Linked DNA regions of Filimonas effusa. The protein of the gene in region 1 interacts with the protein of each later gene in a pairwise test. Links are inferred from orthologs where the notes say so. Each region holds a gene or a part of one and is shown on either strand. Other genes may lie near its edges.

The links. Proteins that work in one complex are often made in the same cells at the same time.
Region 2: the proteins of ESB13_RS01810 (region 1) and ung interact in binary tests that used the Escherichia coli proteins (3 or more experiments, as listed by UniProt). The link is inferred for Filimonas effusa from one-to-one orthologs.

What each region holds. Positions count from the first base shown.
Region 1 is NZ_SDHZ01000001.1:494,567-502,529, forward strand. Bases 1-2,859 are described here. They hold ESB13_RS01810 (nucleoside-diphosphate kinase), read right to left. Parts: upstream 1,709-2,859; coding sequence 1,292-1,708; downstream 1-1,291. Other genes in these bases: ESB13_RS01805 (UbiD family decarboxylase), read left to right, coding at 1-725; ESB13_RS01815 (DHH family phosphoesterase), read left to right, coding at 1,839-2,846; ESB13_RS01820 (FKBP-type peptidyl-prolyl cis-trans isomerase), read left to right, coding at 2,848-2,859. Outside these bases: more of ESB13_RS01820, read left to right, coding at 2,860-3,780; ESB13_RS01825 (M1 family metallopeptidase), read left to right, coding at 4,054-6,018; folP (dihydropteroate synthase), read right to left, coding at 6,132-6,983; ESB13_RS01835 (sialate O-acetylesterase), read left to right, coding at 7,375-7,963. UniProt on the Escherichia coli protein: Major role in the synthesis of nucleoside triphosphates other than ATP. The ATP gamma phosphate is transferred to the NDP beta phosphate via a ping-pong mechanism, using a phosphorylated active-site intermediate.
Region 2 is NZ_SDHZ01000001.1:1,677,253-1,682,799, forward strand. What follows is about bases 1-2,995. They hold ung (uracil-DNA glycosylase), read left to right. Parts: upstream 1-1,159; coding sequence 1,160-1,831; downstream 1,832-2,995. Other genes in these bases: ESB13_RS06235 (hypothetical protein), read right to left, coding at 1-372; ESB13_RS06240 (TetR/AcrR family transcriptional regulator), read right to left, coding at 443-1,033; ESB13_RS06250 (lysophospholipid acyltransferase family protein), read left to right, coding at 1,853-2,590; ESB13_RS06255 (putative LPS assembly protein LptD), read right to left, coding at 2,603-2,995. Outside these bases: more of ESB13_RS06255, read right to left, coding at 2,996-5,326; ESB13_RS06260 (N-acetylmuramoyl-L-alanine amidase family protein), read left to right, coding at 5,397-5,547. UniProt on the Escherichia coli protein: Excises uracil residues from the DNA which can arise as a result of misincorporation of dUMP residues by DNA polymerase or due to deamination of cytosine.

The DNA.
Region 1 (7,963 bases):
GCCGCCCTGCCGAATTGCTTACCATCGCCAACAGGGTGCTGGGAACCGGGCAGCTGAGCCTTGCAAAATATCTCTTTATCACCGCCGCCGATACCGGAACCGCCGTTTCAGCACATGACATACTGCCATTTATGTCGTATATCTTGGAAAGGATCGACCTCGAAAGGGATCTTCATTTCCAGACTCATACCACTATCGACACGCTCGATTATTCAGGCACCGGCCTCAATACAGGTAGTAAAGTGATCCTGGCCGCTTATGGCCCGGTGAAACGTCAACTGGCTACGCAGGTACCAGCCCCGTTAGCTGCACTGGATGACTTCCCCCATGCATGCCTGGTGATGCCCGGCGTAGTAGCATTGCAGGCGCCGCCGTTTACATCATATGAAAATGCTGAAAAGGAAATGGCCGGTTTGTCTGCCCGCTTGTCTCCCGTAAGAGAAGCGCTCACAACTGTTCCGCTCATCATCATCTGCGACAACGCAGGCTTCGTTGCCCATACGCTTAATAATTATCTCTGGGTAACCTATACGCGTAGTAACCCCTCTCACGACATCTATGGTGTAAACAGCTTCACCGAAAATAAACATTGGGGCTGCAAAGGCCCATTGATCATCGATGCCCGCATAAAACCACATCATGCACCTCCCTTGATTAAAAATGCTGCTGTAGAAGAAAAAGTCGATTCCCTGTTCCAAAAAGGAGGAAGCTTATACAACATATAGAAGCTTTCCAAATAAAAAAGTGACGCCAAATAACTGTTATTGTGGACCAAATTGGGAAAGTGGTTTCATAGTGGGAATTTTTGGGCAATGAAATCAACTGCCTTAAACGCCTCCCGGAAGCCGGAAAGCCATAAACCTGACAGAACTGACTGTTTAAACGTCATACTTGTCAGGTTTCTGACAGGTTTGATGTCCCTGTTTTAACATATCATTCAAAATGAGGCAATTAGGGCGATAAAAATCAATGCCTTATCCCATTTCCCTCTTATTATGCAATATAATGGCATGGTTTTTCGTATAATAATCATGTTTTTTAAGGGTTTAGGGTTGAAAAAGGGGCGATGGTTTTCCATTGCCCCTATATTTTTTCCCCCCTGCCTCACATGCCGGCAGATCGCAACCTCCCCCCGCATCTACGAAAAAGTACGCTTTATATACGGACGATGAACGAGCGATAAGCGAGCCATTGTTATACCGTCACCTGATCTGCCAGCCTGCCAGCTGGCCAGTAAAACAATAAAAAAAGCCGCGGCATGCCGCGGCTTTTTTTATTGGATCTATTGCTCTTAGAACCTCTCCAGTCCGGAGAAGAAAAAGCTTCCCTCGATAGCAGCGTTTTCGTCGCTGTCGCTACCGTGTACCGCGTTTTCTCCTACTGAAGAAGCAAAATTTTTACGGATAGTGCCCTCTTCCGCTTTAGCAGGGTCAGTAGCTCCGATCAGGGTCCTGAAATCAGCTACAGCATTGTCTTTTTCAAGAATCGCCGCAACAATAGGACCGCTGCTCATGAATGCAACCAGCTCACCGTAAAAAGGCCTTTCTTTGTGTACAGCATAAAATTCTCCCGCCTGTGCAGTGGTCAGACGGGTCCATTTCATTGCCTTGATAGAAAAACCAGCCTTGATGATCTGGTCTAAAATAGCGCCTGTATGCCCCTTCGCGGTAGCATCAGGTTTAATCATTGTGAATGTTTTGTTGCTCATATAGTATAAGATATATTAAATGCACGAGGCGCGCAAAGCTAATGAATTTTGGATATTACCCATCCCGTAGCCATTTACCTTAAATATATTTGAACGAATGCGTTTAAACCCTGAATTTTGCCGCCATCGTATGCAACATATTGAACTGTTTTACCCATTATTGGCTACGCCTCAAAAAGTGATCATAACCATGCATCAGAAACCTGATGGCGATGCCATGGGCTCCGCACTTGGTCTCTGTCACTTTTTACAGTCGCTCGGCCACCAGGCTACGGTAATTTCTCCCACCAACTGGGCCGATTTCCTTAACTGGATGCCAGGTGTCGGCAACGTGATCGATTACGACAGCCACCGCGAAAAAGCCACCGCTCTTGCTAAAGAAGCAGATCTCCTCTTCTGTCTCGACTTCAACATCCTGCACCGTACCAAACATATGGAACACTTGCTCACGCAACTGTCCTGTATCAAAATACTGATAGATCACCACCAGCAGCCACAGGAAGAAGCCTTTACCTACGGTATAAGCGATACCTCCAAAAGCTCTACCTGCGAAATGGTCTACGACTTTATCATCGGCTCAGGTTATGGCAGTAAACTCGATCTTAACATGGCTACCTGTTTATATACAGGCATCATGACCGATACCGGTTCGTTCCGCTTCCCTGCTACCACCGCCTCCGTACACCGTATCGTGGCGCATTTCAAGGACCTGGGACTTAACCATACCGTCATTCACGAAAATATCTATGATAGCTTCCTCGAAAACAGGCTCCGCTTTATGGGCCATTGCCTGCTCAACAGGCTCGAAGTATTGTACGAATACAATACCGCTATCATGTCTATCCCCAAAGCCGATCTCCTGCGTTTCGATATCCGCACCGGCGATACCGAAGGCCTCGTAAACTACCTGCTCTCCATCCAGGGCATCAGGTTTGGCGCCATCGTCATCGACCGCGATGAAGAAAGAAAATGGAGCTTCAGAAGCAAAGGCGGCTTCGACGTCAACCAGTTCGCCAGAAACCATTTTGAAGGAGGCGGACATAAAAACGCCGCCGGAGGACGCAGCAGCGACAACCTCGAATCAACAACACGAAAATTCAAACAAGTTTTACAACAATACGAAGCACAACTACAATAACATGAAGCATTTATTCTTAGTGGCAGCTGCTGCAGTTGCATTCGCCTCTTGCCAGGTGAAGTATGAAAAAACAAAATCAGGTCTTTTGTACAAGATCACAAAAGGCAAAGGCGGCGAAAAACTGAAAGCAGGTGAATTTATTAAATTCAATGCCAGGATCACAATGCCTGATAAAGACACCACCCTTAACGACACTTATGGTAAGATCCCCGGTTTCATCGTGGTCGATACCAGCGAAAGAGCAAAATTCTCTTTCATGGAACTATTACCGCAATGCTCAGTAGGCGATAGCATCACCTTTAACATGAGCATCGATACCCTGAAAAAACTCGGCGCCATCCCCGATTACAACAAGATCTTCACCAAAGGTGGCCAGATCCACGGTACCGTAAAGATCCTCGCCGTTTACAAATCTGAAGCAGAAGTAAATGCTGCCTACCAGAAAGAAATGGAACTGGAATCCGATAGAGAAGTGAAAAACCTCGAAGCCGACCTTAAGAAAAAAGGCCTCAAAGCCCAGAAAACAAAAAGCGGCGCTTTCGTAGTGATCGAAAATGCCGGCGACCAGGCTGCTAAAGCCGATTCCGGCAAACAAGTGTCTGTAATGTACAAAGGTTACCTGCACGACGACAATACCAAAGTGTTCGATACCAATATGGATTCTTCTAAAGGCCATACCGATCCATTGGTGCTGGTAGTAGGCGCCGGACGCGTGATCAAAGGTTGGGACGAAGCCTTACCTTATTTCGCAAAAGGCGGTAAAGGCAAAATCTTTATTCCCGCAATGCTCGCTTACGGACCCCAGGGCAACCAGGGTATTCCTCCGTTCTCAAGCCTCGTATTCGACGTAGAGATCAAAGACGTAACAGCTGCTCCTCCGCCACCTCCCGGTATGCCAATGATGCCAGGAATGCCCCAGGAACACGCACACTAAGAAGCTAAAACTTCCAGCATAACAGCAGGGACCGTATCCAGATACGGTCCCTTTTTATTGCTAAACATTATTAGGTCTTTAGTCTTGCCGGTTACCGCTTTATCTTATAACTGCTTAATCTATATGTCTGTTTGCGGACCAATAGTTCGCATTATTATCTGATGTGCCTTGTAAAATATCGGCTGCTCCTCTTTTTTTACTTTTTTTCACCTGATGTTTATCTTTTTTGAAGACGACTATGATATTTTTGTTACCAACCAATAATAAGTGCAAATGATCTCTTTTAAAAGATTGCTCCTGGCTGCAGGCGGCGCTATCGGTTTTTGCCTGCCCATTGCAGCCCAGGAAAAAGCCGCCTATGACCAACATGAAGCTTTTGCCCCCGTTTTCTATCCCGCCTATGGCGATGATGTCCGCGCTGCCGATGGCACTCCCGGACCGGGCTACTGGCAAAACAGGGCTGATTATACCATTAACGCTACCCTCGACGAAACAAAACACGAGATCACTGCCAGCACCACCATCACATATACGAACAATAGTCCCCAGGCATTGTCTTTCGTATGGCTGCAACTCGATCAGAATATCTATAACAGCACCGCCCGCGCCGTAGCAGCTACCGCTATCGCTGGTGGACGCTGGGGAATGCGCGACAAGTTCAATGGAGGCTATACGCTCACCTCCGTAGCAGTTATCCTGGAGGGCAAAACCTATCCGGCGCAATACACTGTTACCGATACAAGAATGAAAATTGCACTCCCCAAAGCACTGAAAGCACGTGGCGGATCTGTTCGTTTTTCTATCGCCTATAATTTCATCATCCCCGAATACGGCACAGACAGGATGGGACGTTTGCAAACCCGCAACGGCTGGATCTACGAGATCGCACAGTGGTTCCCCCGTATGTGTGTATACGATAACGTACAGGGCTGGAACACGCTGCCTTACCTGGGCCAGGGCGAATTCTATCTCGAATATGGCGATATCAACTATAACATCACAGCGCCTGCAAAACATATTGTCGTTGGCTCCGGCGAATTACTGAATCCTAAAGAGGTATTGACGGCAGAGCAACTGAAACGCTGGAAGCAGGCCTCCGAAAGCGATACAACTATTATGCTGCGCACTGTCGCGGAAGTGACCGATGCCGCCAGCAGGCCGGCCGGCAACACCATGCTAACCTGGAAATTCAGGTGTAATAATACGCGCGATGTTGCCTGGGCTTCCTCTCCCGCATTTGTATGGGATGCCGCGAAAATGAATATCCCCGGCGGCAAAACTGCATTGGCCATGTCGGCATATCCTGCTGAAGTGGCTTCCGACTCCGCATGGGGACGCTCTACAGAATATGTAAAAGGAGCAGTGGAATTCTATTCTAAATATTTATACCCCTACACTTATCCTGTTGCAGTCAACGTGGCAGGCATCGTAGGCGGCATGGAATATCCCGGCATTGTTTTTTGCCATAACGGAAGCAGGGGAGCAGGCCTGTGGGGCGTAACCTCTCACGAATTCGGCCACAACTGGTTCCCGATGATCGTTGGCTCTAACGAAAGAAAATTTGCCTGGATGGATGAAGGCTTCAATACTTTCATCAATGGCCTCGCCGATTCTGCATTCAATAACGGGGAATACTTATCCAAACGACCGTCAAGGGGAAGCACCACCGCCAGCTCTTTTACAGGCAACGAATCGGAAAGCCTGTTCACGATACCCGATGTAATTCAGGGACGTAACCTCGGTAATATGGCCTATGCCAAACCCGGTGCAGGCCTCGGGCTGCTGCGTAACCTGATCCTCGATGCACCCGTATTCGACAGCGCACTGCGATATTATGTGCACCAGTGGGCATTTAAACATCCTACACCATGGGACTTCTTTCATTGTATAGAAAACTACAGCGGCGAAACGCTCGACTGGTTCTGGCGCGGCTGGTTTATCGACAAATGGAAATTTGACCAGTCTGTCGACGGTGTGGCTTATGTAAACGGCGATCCTGCCAGGGGAAGCATGATAGCGATATCAAACCTCCAGCAGCTGCCCATGCCGGTGGTTATTGAGATCAGGGAAGCCAATGGCAACAAGTCGCGTATAAAACTGCCCGTAGAGATCTGGCAAACCGGCGGCTCATGGAAATTTATCTATCCTTCAACCAGCGTAGTGCAACAGGTGATCATCGATCCCGACGATAAAACGCCCGACATGGACCGGAGAAACAATACCTGGCCAAGACTATAAACAAAGAGGGGGATCATCATCGTGATTCCCCTCTTTGTTTCATACACCAGCATTATGGCAGAGCTCCCTGGTGTGCCCGGCCAGTTCTGTTTCTGTTCCTCATCAAATATCTTTTATGCCTGCATGCAGGCTTCCGTTAATTGAATAGCTTCCATAGCTTCCTTTACATCATGCACCCGCAATATGGAAGCGCCGTTCAGTAGTCCTATCGTATGTAACACGGTAGTGCCGTTAAGCGCCTCTTCCGCAGTAGTCCCAAGGGTTTTATAAATGGTGCCCTTGCGCGAAATGCCAAGCAGCACAGGAAGCTGCATTACCCGGAACAGGTCCATCTCTCTTAACATCTGCAGGTTATGCGCTGTTGTCTTGGCAAACCCAAAGCCCGGGTCGAGAATAACATCCCGTATGCCGGCCTGTTTGCAGAGAGCCACCTGCTTTATAAAGAAATCGAGTACCTCACGGGTAACATGCTGGTAGCTGGCTTGTTGCTGCATGGTCTCGGGCGTGCCTCTCATATGCATACATATAAAAGGTGTCTGCAGTTGAGCCGCAGTAGCTAACATATGGTCATCGGCTAGTCCGCCGCTGATGTCATTGATGATACAGGCCCCTGCTGCCACCGCCTGGCGGGCCACGCTGGAAAAATAAGTGTCGATGGAAATATAGGCGTCCGGAAAGGCACTGTGAATAGCCTCTGTTACAGGCAATATACGATCAGCTTCTTCAGAGGCGCTTAACTGCGGATTGCCGGGTTTGGTGCTCTGGCCGCCAAGGTCCAGGAATAACGCTCCCTGTTCAAGCATCCTGCCCGCTTGTTCTACCGCCGCATCGGCTCCCTGTTTGCGGCTGCCTGCATAAAACGAATCGGGCGTAGCATTGATAATGCCCATTACCGCGGGCCGCTGCAAATGCAATAACCTGCCACGGCAATTAAGACTATAAGAAGAAAATGTTGGCTGCATCATTTGTAAAGATACCTGCTCTCAACGAAACGCAGGAACTCCACCGCTTGCTTTCAGCTAAAAAATGACAGGCACAACCGCCGCGGCGAAGTTGTGAAAAAAGAGACAGCAGCACAAGGTCTCCTCTCTTCCGGGAAAAGTAACGGGAATGCACTGCCTCAGAGGCTTCGTCTGCTGTGTTCCGGAAAAAAGGGAAGAACTGCACGGGAAAACGGGTGTCGGCGCTGTTAATTTATACTATAGTATATCGGAATGTTGCTATCTTACCCTGCCTGTGTAAGATGTTACGCTTTTACCCGTAAACCCGGCACTGCTGAAAAGCTGATACATCCGTAACAGGTCTGCCTTTGCTGCTGCTAATACCATAAAATGTAAATACTATAAATAAAATCCAATGAGAATCATTGTTTGCTTGTTATGCCTGCTTTACGTGCGCTCAGCTAACGCAACGGTAAAGCCCAATAGTCTTTTCAGCGATAACGTGGTCTTACAGCGTAACATGCCCGTACCGGTATGGGGAACAGCATCCGAAGGCGAAAAGATCACAGTTACCATCGGTCAGCAGCGCCTCGAAACGGTGGCGCAGAATGGTAAGTGGTTGGTGAAACTGGCGCCTATGAAAGCAGGCGGACCTTTCACCATGATCATCAAAGGAGAGAACGAAGTGGTTATTAAAAACATCTTGATAGGAGAGGTCTGGATCTGCAGCGGACAGTCTAATATGGAACGCCAGCTCGGCCCCAGGGGCGGCCAGAAGCTTATCAACAATTGGGAGAACGAAAGAGACAGCGCATTGTATCCCGAAATAAGGGAATTCCATGTCCCAAGAAAAGGCTCAGACGTTCCGGTGGAAGATGCCGGCAGTAAATGGGTCGTTTGTTCACCCGCTACAGTTGCTGAGTTTTCAGCCGTTGGTTATTTTTTCGCCAGGGATTTATACAAACAACTGAAAGTACCCATCGGCATCCTGTTTTCATCAGTGG
Region 2 (5,547 bases), 1.2 Mb from region 1 along the record:
TAACATAGTCCTGAATTTCAGCTGGTCGGCAGCCCTTCTCTTTGCCATGGCCGATCCTATCGTGATGCATATAATAGCTGCCAGCATCAGTAAAAGATGTATCAAAGCAAAAAAACTCACCTGCAAATCGCTTATCGCCTCTGCTTTATTATGCCAGAAATAACCAATCACCGGGCTTTTTACATAAAGAAGGATACCAATGATCAATTGTATATGGGCAATGGTAGCCGTCCAATGCCTGACGGCGTTATCCTTCCTGGAAAAAAGCCGCTGTTGCTTATACCCGGTAAATGCACGATATACAGCGTAGATAAGACTGATAAACACCAGCCACCGGATAATGGAATGCAGGAATAGAAGAATAGAATACATCAGCTATTGTGTTTAACTGATGCGAAAATACAAAAACATACCAATTAGTATGTTTTTTTTATCATAAAGATTATACGAGTCCTTCCAGGTATTTCTTCAGTTCTTTAAGATAAGGCACGTAAGCAGCCTTGTCGCCCGATAACTTGCCGATATTGCGGATTCCCCAGTAGCCCGACAGTATAAATATCGTTACCTGTCCGGCATTCACCTTCTTGTTTACCAGCCCTTTTTTCTTACCCGTTTCAATTGCCTGTACCAATACACCGTTCCATTCTGTAGTTAGTTCATCAAGGGCTTTGTTGAAATCGGCATGCCAGGGCGCCATTTCCTGTGTAAGATTAGAAGCCGGACAACCATATTCTACCTTCATAAACTCATTCTCCATCAATAAATGATGCATCATATTATAAATAGCCGTCAAAGGGTTCGCCTCCTGCTGAAGCGGCTTTATAAAGCTATCCTTCAATGCAGGCTTGAGTACCTCATTGATAATGGCAAGTCCCATTTCATCTTTGTTTTTGAAATGGTAATAGAAAGCACCTTTTGTGACCTGCGTGGTAGCGATAATATCGTCGATACTGGTTGCATTATATCCTTTTGTATAAATAAGATCAAATGCTTTCAGGAGAATATTATGCCTGGTAGCGACTGCCTTCTTCATAGAAATACCCTTTATAAATTTCTTCAAAGGAACAAAATCTTTAACTGCAGGGGAAGAGATTCTGCTTACCTGTAGGAAATACAGGCAAGTTTTAGTTAGTTTGTAATCAAACTGTACAAGACCATTATGGACGTAAAAATAGAGGAAAGCTGGAAATCGGCGCTCAAACAGGAGTTTACCAAGCCTTATTTCCAGGAAATAGTCGCATTCCTGAAAACAGAGAAAATGCAGGGGAAGACCATTTATCCTCCGGGCCCCCTTATTTTTAATGCCTTTAATCATACTACATTCACCAACGTAAAAGTAGTGCTGCTGGGGCAGGACCCCTACCATGGCCCGGGACAGGCGATGGGACTTAGCTTCTCCGTTGCCGCCGGCGTGCCTCCTCCCCCCTCATTGGTGAACATCTATAAGGAACTTCATAAAGATATAGGCATGGCCATCCCTAAAACGGGCGACCTTACGCCTTGGGCCAACCAGGGCGTATTGCTCCTGAACGCAGCGCTAACCGTTCGTGCCAATGAACCAGCCAGCCACAGCAAAGCAGGTTGGATGCAGTTCACCGATGCCGTTATTCGTCGTATCTCCGAAGAAAAAAAAGGCGTCGTATTCCTGTTATGGGGCAGGTTTGCCCAGGAGAAGCAGGTGTTGATAGACGCCACCAAACACCATGTGCTAAAGGCTGCGCATCCCTCACCCTTTAGCGCCGATAAAGGCTTCTTCGGATGCCGCCACTTCAGTAAAACCAACGAATTACTAGCCAAAGAAGGACTCGATCCTATAGATTGGTCGCTATAGACATTTTTAAAGTATTACCCGATGAAATGGTGGAATAATGTGTTAGGCAGGATATGGGCTTTATGGGCCGTCATTGTTTTTGTGCCTACAATGCTGGTAGCCTTTATCTTTTATTTGCCTTGCTTTCTGCTGAAAGAACCTTCGCTGGCACGCTGGCACCGGCATGTTTCGCGCGTTTGGATGACCGTATTTTTGAATCTGATAGGTTGCCCGCTAAGGGTTAAAGGAAAAGAACATTTCCGGAGAGAAGAAAACTATGTGATCGTTTGTAATCACAATAGCCTGATGGATGTTCCGGTTACAACACCTTTCATGCCGCGCGCCAATAAAACTATCGCCAAAAAAAGCTTCGCCGCCATTCCCATCTTTGGATGGATCTATTCCTTTGGCAGTGTACTGGTTGATCGCAAAGACAACGACGACAGGCGCAAGAGCTTCGAAAAAATGCGTAAAGTGCTTTCATCCGGCCTGGATATGTTAATCTATCCCGAAGGAACACGCAACAGAACCGGCAAGCCCCTGAAAAGCTTTTACGACGGCGCTTTCCGATTGGCATTAGCTTCGGAGAAACCTATCATTCCGGCTCTGGTATTTAATACCAATAAAGTATTGCCTGCAAACAAACCTTTCTATGTAGCCCCATATCGCCTGGAAATGCATTTTCTTGCTCCTGTTGAAGTAAAAGGAAAAACGGTTGCCGATCTCAAACAGGAAGTCTTTGAGCTGATGTGGAACTATTATACGGTAAATGACAGGTAGCTGTCTTAATGTTTATTGCTCTATAGCACTATAGAAACTTCTGGACCTGTTTATTTTCAGGTCACGTAATATGCCCGATTTAGGGTTCAGCACTATATTAAAGCTCTTTATAGGTCCTATAGGTGTAACATTGATAGATAGTTGCCAGCAGTGCATTTCACGGGTAATATACATGGTAACGCCTTCTAACTTGGCCGTTCTTACATCGTAGAAAAAGCTGCCCCCCATCTTCCACTTGGGTGTAAGACTGAAATCGCCGCTAACATTAAGATTCGTATTGATCTGTGTGACATAGCTTCTATAGTCAGCCGATCTTTGCCTGTTGAAATTAATAGACAGAGAGGTTTGTACAGACCATGGAATATTGAAGTCTACGAATTCCGCCGGATTGGCTCTAACATAGTCCAGCTGTCGCTGCTGTTCGTCGGGCGTCATCGTCTGGTCTACAGGCATACGGCTTTTATCAGATCTTTGATCTGCCGCCTTGCTTTGAAAAGAAGAGGATATAACAAGGTTCCCACCGGTGAAACGTCCCAGGCTACCCTGTTTCCATAACAGTTTGTTTATACGATCTCCTACGGAATCTACCGCATAAGGATCAATACTTGCCCCGCCTGTAATATTGACCTTTTCAAACAAAGTACTACGAAAAGCAATACTTACCGGAGACCAGTTCATACTATCCAGGAAAAAGTTATAACCCGTATTAAAACTTAAACCGTCAATAAGTTTGATCTTTTTATATGGGTCGTCGCCAGTTGTGTCATTTTTGTTCCTCTTTTTCATTTCGAAGAGGTTGTCAAATCCGAAATTAAAGCCACCAAAACTGCCTTCACTAAATCCGCCGACGACACTGCCTTCAAACCTGGAAATCCTGATCTTTTTTCTGGCGGTAGAAGTATCTACCTGTAAAGAATCATAAAACTGTTTTACCAGGTCGGGCTTATAGTTGATGCTGAAAGTAGGTTTTATCTCATGCCGTAGTTTGGTATCCTTGCCCAGGTTAAAGGTACCGAAGATCCTGGTGTTGGTAGACATGCCAAAGTTCACCTCCCGCGCAGCAAAGAAACCACGGCTGATACGGGTTTCAACGGTATCTCTATCTGGATTCCATCTTCTCAGGATCTGCTGGCCATACCATTTTTCGGAAAAAGAAATGGAAGGAGAAAACAGAAGCGGCCCCACTGCCGGTAATGTTAAGCTGATAGGCACACTATGCTGTGCTCCCCATTGGGTTGTATCCAGCATCCGGGCAAAATTAAATGCAGTATCATAGAAAGCTACCTGGTTCAACAGGTTGCCGGTATAGGAAATACCCAGTTTTTCATACCATTTAGCAGTACCCACTGATTCCTTTTTTTGAAAAGGATAGAACGTATTGGCAGTGAAGTTAACCGTAGGAAGCGTTACGTTCACCAGACGCTGGTTATTATTCTGGCTATGGTTGGCGCTGGTTGTTAAGTTATACTTCCCTTGTCCCCAGGTCTTACTATAAGTGATAGATGAGCTCAACTGGTTCTGGAAGTTCTGGTAAATATTGTTGGTCACATAATCGTTATACCTGGTGCTTCCCGCATTCACACTGGCCGAAAAACTGGTTCCCGGCCGCGCCCTGGTGTCTGTACTATGGCTCCAGTTGATAAGAAAGCTGGTATACTTGATAAATTCGTTACTCTGGGCAGTGGATGTATTTACCAGCTTGGTCTTTTGAATGGTCAGGTTCAGGTTGCCCGAATATTTATACCGCTTCATGTATTTGGGATTCACAAATAACGCCCATCCGCCATAGGTATAAAGATTGGCCCTTGTAGTTACATCCCAGTTGTCATTAATGACCTTGTAATATCCCAGTCCTTCCAGTCCAAGCCCCGCACTCTGGTTGGTAGCAAACTGAGGCGCCAGCATACCGGAATGCCGTCCTTTTACCATAGGATAAATACCGAAAGGAATGGCTACAGGCATAGGCACCCCTTCAAACTCAGGGAAAGCCGGCCCCGACACTGCAAACCTGTCGTTAATGATCTTTACCCGCCTGGTACGAAATGCAAAGTGAGGCGTATCGAGGTTGCAGGTAGTCATACGCGCCCGGAATGCAAACGCTACATCCTTATCCATCCGTTTCAGCGTCTGCGCCTGCACATACATCTCACCCTCCTGGAAATAAGAGTTTTTCGTAAGCCCCCTGCCCGTCTTGACATTATATTTAATGGTGTCGCTGATCGCTTTCGACTGCCCCTGTGTCATAGTAGGCAGATTCAACGGATTACTACTGGTATCCTTTCCGCCATATGCCTCCATTACCTGCGATTGCTGATCGTAATGGATCACATTTGCTTCCAGCTGGTTGTCCTGGTATTTAACAACAGCCTTATTATACAGGAAGAATTGTTTTTTGGGAATACTGATGATAGCAGAATCTTCAGCAGTATAATCTACAGGTGCATCCAGCGTATCCTTCGACATCGGAATGGAATCAATACGTTGCCATAAAGTATCGCCGGTAAGTGAATCAATGGTAAACCTGACAGAATCAGTGATGAGCTTTACAGAATCGCCTGCTATTTTAAACCTGGCAGAATCAAGGGATATTTTGCCGCTGTCGATGACAGATGCAGGAGGTTTAACGGGAGCAGCAGGTCTTACCTGCGCCTGAACAGCCAGCGTTGTAAATAACATGAACACGAAAACAGACCAGGCTGTAATACAATTTATACTAACTTTACAACGTTTGTTCATAATTTAAGGTGGACAAAAATAGGGCTTAAATACAAACGAGTTGTGAAGAATACCCTAAACAAAAAGTAATATGTTCAAAAAAGCTTCCCGGTGGTCATATCTTATTTTTTCTTTTGCATTCCTGGTTTCGTTTACCACTGTTGAAGCCCCCCCGGCAAAACCGGCGGTTAAAGTGATCATAGTAGATGCGGGCCATGGCCTTCCCGACCCCGGAGCGGTAG